Regions from separate parts of the Bradyrhizobium sp. 521_C7_N1_3 genome, predicted to be linked through region 1. Evidence: predicted binding sites of a transcription regulator. Region 1 holds the regulator's gene; each other region holds the start of a gene.
The links. The regulator LexA, encoded in region 1, represses DNA repair genes until DNA is damaged. The targets are predictions, from matches to a motif close to TGTTCNNNNTGTGTTCNG.
Positions count from the first base shown of each region.

Region 2: AB7008_RS06400 (DNA-processing protein DprA) is a predicted target of LexA. The motif match lies at 1,044-1,061, and genes of this name have one in related genera.
Region 3: ruvC (crossover junction endodeoxyribonuclease RuvC) is a predicted target of LexA. The motif match lies at 1,037-1,054, and genes of this name have one in related genera.

Region 1 covers NZ_CP197232.1:5,979,226-5,981,487, reverse strand. The annotation lists gene AB7008_RS27850 (hypothetical protein) at 1-392, opposite strand, end outside; gene AB7008_RS27845 (hypothetical protein) at 468-791, opposite strand; gene lexA (transcriptional repressor LexA) at 999-1,700, opposite strand; gene AB7008_RS27835 (molybdopterin molybdotransferase MoeA) at 1,877-2,262, opposite strand, start outside.
Region 2 covers NZ_CP197232.1:1,383,209-1,385,470, forward strand. The annotation lists gene AB7008_RS06395 (SEC-C metal-binding domain-containing protein) at 1-202, opposite strand, end outside; gene AB7008_RS06400 (DNA-processing protein DprA) at 1,177-2,091, shown strand; gene AB7008_RS06405 (hypothetical protein) at 2,066-2,262, shown strand, end outside.
Region 3 covers NZ_CP197232.1:1,375,425-1,377,686, forward strand. The annotation lists gene AB7008_RS06355 (YebC/PmpR family DNA-binding transcriptional regulator) at 100-846, shown strand; gene ruvC (crossover junction endodeoxyribonuclease RuvC) at 1,085-1,612, shown strand; gene ruvA (Holliday junction branch migration protein RuvA) at 1,609-2,226, shown strand; gene ruvB (Holliday junction branch migration DNA helicase RuvB) at 2,247-2,262, shown strand, end outside.

The DNA.
Region 1 (2,262 bases):
ATGATCTGCGACTTGTGCTCGCGCTCGCCGAGCGGCTGGGTCACTGGTAGTTGCAGCACGGTCGCGCGCTGGCCTTCGACCAGCTGCGTCACCAGCACGGATTTGCCGTCGGGGAATTCGATCGCATCATGATGGCGATCCGGAATGTGCGGATCGATCTTGCCGAACTTGCCGACGCGCGAATTGACGGTGCGCGTCCAGATCCAGCGATTGTCGTAACGGACGTTGTCGGCGAAGGCGAGCTCCGTTCCTGGCAGCAGGCAGACCGCGACGGTCGGATCGGCCGCGGAGGCAAAGCCGCGCGTCGAGGTGCCGCGGAAGGTTGTCGTGACGATCGTCTCGCCAACTTCGGCGGGACGCGACGCGACGGCATGCAGGCTGTAGTCACACATCGGGTGCTCCTCAATCAGGATAGCAACCCGCGCCTCTTCTGAGGCGCTGGCCTCTATCAGAGTGGAAGCTTGCAATTATATGCGATGTTGAGGGCAAATCTGCGACTTGAGTCCGCAGACTGCCATCACAAAATCTTTTTCAAATGCAGTGGGAACAAAGCCCGCCCCCGTGGATTCTGTGAGCGTCAGCGTCCCGCGGGCACGGACCACCCCCGAATATTGCCAGGCTGGCTGCGACGGTTGGTTGACTGCGTCGCGGGCCTCGCGGGCTTGCTCGCTCACCGTGTCCTTGCGGACATGGGGCCGGGATTGCGCGGCCAAGGCTTCCGCGGCCAAGGCTTGCGACGCTGATGCTGCGATCAGTGCCACTGCAACTGTGCTCAGAACGATCTGGCGCACGACTTCTCCTCGAACCTGAAGGCCGCGAAGCAGGGCTGCTTCGTGCGGCGTGCCGAGGATGTACCGCCGGGGAAGGGGCCGGATAATCTGCGCAAAACCAGAAAGACTATCCAGCGGAAGCGGACAATCGTCCGCTCCAATCTCGGATCGGCGGTGCCGATCGAAAGCGCGCGAGGCGCCAAATAACCGATACCGGCGCGTCCGGTATCAGTACTTCCGGTACAGCCCGATCAGCTTGCCCTGGATCTTCACCCGGTTGGGCGGCAGGATGCGGACCTCATAGGCCGCATTGGCGGGCTCGAGCGCGATCGAGGCGCCGCGGCGGCGGAAACGCTTCAGGGTTGCTTCCTCGTCGTCGATCAGCGCCACCACGATATCGCCGGTGTCGGCGCTCTCGTTGCGCTGGATCAGCGCCATGTCGCCGTCGAGAATTCCGGCCTCGACCATGGAATCGCCGCGCACTTCGAGCGCGTAGTGTTCGCCCGAGCCGAGCATGTCAGGCGGTACGCTGATGGTGTGGCTGCGGGTCTGCAAGGCCTCGATCGGCGTGCCGGCCGCGATGCGGCCCATCACGGGGACTGCGACGGGGCGCTCGCCCTCATCCGCCGGCGGGCTCGAAGTCGTGCGGACCTTGCCGAGATTGCCTTCGATGACGCTCGGCGTGAAGCCGCGGCGGCCGCCGGCGGCGGCCTGAAGCTCGGGCAGCTTGATCACCTCGATGGCGCGGGCGCGGTTGGGCAGGCGCCGGATGAAGCCGCGCTCCTCGAGCGCGGTGATCAGGCGATGGATGCCCGATTTCGAGCGCAGGTCGAGCGCGTCCTTCATCTCGTCGAAGGAGGGCGGCACGCCGCTTTCCTTCAACCGTTCGCTGATGAACCGCAGGAGCTCGTATTGTTTGCGCGTTAACATCTCGACCAAAATCCCCCGGTTGATGTCGTTCGATTCCGAGACGCTGAATTCAGCAGTAAGCCGCTACATGCTCGAAACAAATCATGAACGGACACTATATGTTCGATACATGTTCCGCAACTGCTTAATTTACCGTGAACGCGACAAAGTTCGCGGAACGCACGCGAACGAAGCGCTCAGACGGGCAGCCGCAAGACCTCGCAAGGCGTGCCGGCTTCGGCCTTCGGCGCGAATGGCGCGCGCACGAGAAGTGCCTGTGCCGCAGCGAGATTCGCAAGCAGCGAGGAATCCTGGTGATTGACCGGAAGGGCGAGGAGTGTGCCGTCGTCGCGCAGCTCGAGGCGCGCGCGCAGGTAATCCTCGCGCTGGTCGTTGGCGCCGACGTCGCGGCCGAGCACCGCGCGTTCGCGGCGGTGATGAATCATCGAACGGCCCGAAAGCGCGCGAATCAACGGCACCATGAACAGGAAGCCGCAAACGTAGGATGACACGGGATTGCCGGGCAGGCCGATCACGCGCATCGCGCCGAGCCGCCCGTTCATCATCGGCTTGCCCGGCCGCA
Region 2 (2,262 bases), 4.6 Mb from region 1:
CCATCGCCCGCTGATCGGGTGTGCCACCATATTCCGCTAACGCGCGCACTTCCCTTCGTGCCTCTGCGAAGTCCTGGCACCAAGCCAAAACAATCGCGTAGTGGCTACGGATGGGCACTATCATATCAGTCAGTTGGAAAGCCGCGAGCAACGGGAGCACGTGCTGTTCCATCGTCTGGCGTGCGCCGACGGGATCGGTCATGATCTGGAGGAAGTCGTCTACCGCCTCCTGACCTGTACCAGCGGTGGAACGGCCTGCGTTTGCCAGGACGTAGAATTTGAGCGCATGTAGGGGCGGGAAACTGAGCGGCGCTCGGTTTGGCCGCAGCCTGCGGCTGCCCCCTGGTGACGGTTTCTGGGTCTCGGCGCCATCGTCGCCGACGCGAATGATCACGTCCGGATGGAAAGGACAAACAATCGTGGCACGCGTCGTCAACAAGGCGTAGCGCACAGCTGATTGGAGATTAGGGCTCGAGCTCGTGGATCAACACTTCTTCGATAGTGGCAGAATCTAACCGCTTTTTTGACAGTCTGCGGCCCTTGGTTGGTGTTGCGGCTGCGCATTCGCAGACTGTGAACAACGTGTGGCCTGCGGATTTTCCGCATGGGAAGATGATGTTTTTCCCGTATGGTGATTGTCAACGTCCGCAAGAGGAAGGGGGCGGTCCCCCGCGAAGAGCACCGCCCCAAACCGACCCTCTACGGATCGTTCACCTTGGAAGCCGCCGCACCCTAACGGGTCGGCGGCGACCATAGGCAGAGCCGCGCGGACCACTGCCTAGCCGACACTATAGCTGGCTTCAGTTGTGGAGCCGGGGCGTTGCGAGCGAATTGCGCCAACTCGTCAACACCTTTTCCTTTTCGGTGGAAGGCCTCTCTTTTTAGTGGCGACTGGCTGACGGGTGCGCCTGGAAGGCCGACGATTCTTCATGTCCCATCCGCGTCAACGGCACGATACAGCGCTCGGGCCCTCGCTTGCGCGTCGAGCTAAATCAAGGGAGCGTTAACCATTTAACCCGATGATCAATAATGAGTTATTCGTATGTTCTTGCTTTGTTCTAATTGCATGCTACGCTCTGCTGACGCTTTTGTCCCCGAAAAGCGTTGGCTTCTCAAAATGGTGGACTTCGATTCTGCGGATTCGACGCCGCGGCAGGGGGTAGCTAGGGTTGGACGATGAACCTTCTCGCAAGAATGAATGACGGGCCGGCCGTACGGTCAATCTCGCCGTGCAGGGAGTTGGGTGCGTACGAAGCGCTGTGGCTCGAGAAGGGGGCCACCTTCAAAACGATCGCGGACAAGTTCGCTTCAGATCCGACTGCTGTGCCCTCCGACTTCGTTTCAGGGGCTGTAGCAGACGCTCGCGCATCCGAGGTCTTAGCGGCGCTTAAGAGGGCGGGCGTGTCTAGATTTGGCACGCGACTGAATCTCACGGGCAACTATCCACCGAAGCTGCGGGATGCGAGGCATCCGGTAGAGATGCTTTACTTCCAAGGCGCTTGGGAGCTCGTCGAGACCCGATGCGTTGCCGTCGTGGGCAGCCGCAATCCAAGCGAAACCGGGAAGTTGCGTGCGGGAAAGTTGTCACGTGCGTTGGTCGAGCGCGGCTTCACCGTCGTGTCGGGACTCGCGACGGGCATCGACACCGCAGCTCATACGGCAGCGATCGAAGCGAAGGGCCATACCATCGCGGTGATCGGCACACCGATCGGGGCCTACTACCCAAAAGAGAACCAGGCGCTTCAGCGAAGGATCGCGGAAGAGCATTTGCTGATCTCGCAGGTGCCGGTGTTGCGGTACGCAAGCCAGCACGTCCCGCAGAACAAGCTATTTTTCCCTGAGCGAAACGTCACGATGAGTGCTCTCACGGAGGGCACGATCATCGTGGAGGCCAGCGACGCGAGCGGGACGCTCACACAGGCGCGTGCCGCTCTTCAGCAGGGGCGCAAGCTTTTCATCCTCGATTCTTGTTTCAAGCGGGACGATATCACTTGGCCGGCGACCTTCGAGAAGCGGGGCGCGATCCGCGTCCGTGACTTCGCCGACATCTGGGGCGCGTTGGGTGATGGTCGGCCTGCTTCAGCAAATTGATGAAACCAACCGGCGAGATCACTGGTACCTCGACGAGGGTGACGATTGTCATTACCTCTACGAATACACGGCCGGTAAAGGTTGGCAGGGTGGCGACACCAATCAGCTGATTCACAATCTTCAGAAGAAGCGTAACGATGGCGGCTACCACTACAAAGCTCCGGCGATTGC
Region 3 (2,262 bases), 4.6 Mb from region 1:
CTTAAAGTCGTAGAGCCTCTTTCATTCCGGTGGGTTGGCGGCCTATAAGGCCGCGCTTCCCACGCTCACCTTTGGCGCACGATTCCTGACGAGACACGCATGGCCGGACATTCCCAATTCAAGAACATCATGCACCGCAAGGGGCGGCAGGATGCCCAGAAGTCGAAGCTGTTCGGCAAGCTGGCGCGGGAAATCACCGTCGCGGCCAAGCTGGGCACCCCCGATCCCAACATGAACCCGCGCCTGCGTGCCGCCATCATCGCGGCGCGCCAGGAGAACATGCCGAAGGACAATATCGAGCGCGCCGTCAAGAAGGCGCTCGGCAACGAGGGCGAGAACTATGACGAGATCCGCTACGAGGGTTACGGCCCCGGCGGCGTCGCCGTCATCGTCGAGGCGCTGACCGACAACCGCAACCGCGCCGCCTCCGACATCCGCTCCTTCTTCACCAAGTCGGGCGGCAATCTCGGCGAAACCGGCTCGGTCTCCTTCATGTTCGACCGCACCGGCATCATCGAATATGACCGCAGCGTCGCCTCCGACGACGCGGTGCTGGATGCCGCGATCGAGGCCGGCGCCGACGACGTGGTCTCGGGCGAAGGCGGACACGAGATCTACGCCTCGACCGAAGGCTATCGCGACGTCGCCAAGGCGCTGGAAGCCAAGTTCGGCGAGCCGCGCAAGGCCGCGCTGATCTGGAAGCCGCAGAATACGGTCGCGGTCGACGACGAGACCGGCGAGAAGCTCCTGAAGCTGATGGACCTGCTCAACGAGCACGACGACGTCCAGCACGTCTACGCCAATTTCGAGGTGTCGGACGCGCTGATGGCGAAGATGGGCGGCTGAGGTCGCCACCAGTCCCAGATTCCGCTGTCGTCGCCCGGCTTGACCGGGTGACCCAGTATTCCAGAGACATCCGAGGGAAACGGAGAAGCCGCGCCGTACTGGATACCCCGCCTTCGCGGGGTATGACGGCGTGTCTTTTGGTCGTCATCGCGGGCACCCAATCGCGACACCCCACTTCCCCTGTTACTTCCGTTCTGTTTCTGTTTCCCCCACCGCAGCCAGCCGCTATCACTGGCCCATGACTGCGCTCCCGATTCGTGGCCCCGTTCGCATCATCGGCATCGACCCCGGCCTGCGCCGCACCGGCTGGGGCGTGATCGAGGCCGAGGGCAATCGTTTGATCTACGTCGCCTGCGGCTCGGTGGAACCGCCGGACGATTTGCCGCTGGCGAGCCGGCTGCTCGCGATCCATGAGGGGCTTGCCGCCGTCCTGTCCGGTCACAAGCCGATGGAAGCCGCGGTCGAGCAGACCTTTGTGAACAAGGACGGGGTCGCGACGCTGAAGCTTGGCCAGGCCCGCGGCGTCGCCATGCTGGCGCCCGCGATGTTCGGCATTACTGTCGCCGAATACGCGCCGAACCAGGTCAAGAAGACGGTGGTCGGCGCCGGCCACGCCGACAAGCACCAGATCGCGATGATGCTGAAGATTTTGCTGCCGAAAGCCGAGCCGCCGTCCGCGGACGCCGCCGACGCGCTCGCCATCGCCATCACCCACGCCCATCACCGCCAGAGCACGGCGCTGCGGTTGAAGGTGGTGGGGATATGATCGGCAAGCTCAAGGGCCTGATCGATTCCTACGGCGAGGATTATGTCCTCCTCGATGTCGGCGGCGTCGGCTATCAGGTGCATTGCTCGGCGCGCACGCTTCAGCATCTGCCGGCGCCCGGCGAGGCCGCGGTGCTGTCGATCGAGACCTATGTCCGCGAGGACCAGATCAAGCTGTTCGGCTTCCGCACCGACCAGGAGCGCGAATGGTTTCGCCTGCTCCAGACCGTGCAGGGCGTCGGCGCCAAGGTCGCGCTCGCCGTGCTCGGCACGCTGGCGCCGGCCGATCTCGCCAACGCCATTGCGCTGCGCGACAAGGCCGCGGTGGCGCGTACGCCCGGTGTCGGCCCCAAGGTCGCCGAGCGCATCGTCACCGAGTTGAAGGACAAGGCGCCGGCCTTCGCCAATGTCGATCCCGCCGTCGTGCATCTCGCCGGCGCCGTCGACGACCAGCGCGCGCCGCGCCCGGTGTCAGATGCGATCTCGGCGCTCGTCAATCTCGGTTACGGCCAGCCGCAGGCCGCCGCGGCGATCGCATCCGCATCGCGCAGCGCGGGTGAGCATGCCGAGACGGCGCAGCTCATTCGCCTCGGCCTCAAGGAGCTCGCGAAGTGAGCGACCCCAAGGCCAACCGCATGGTTTCGCCCGAGC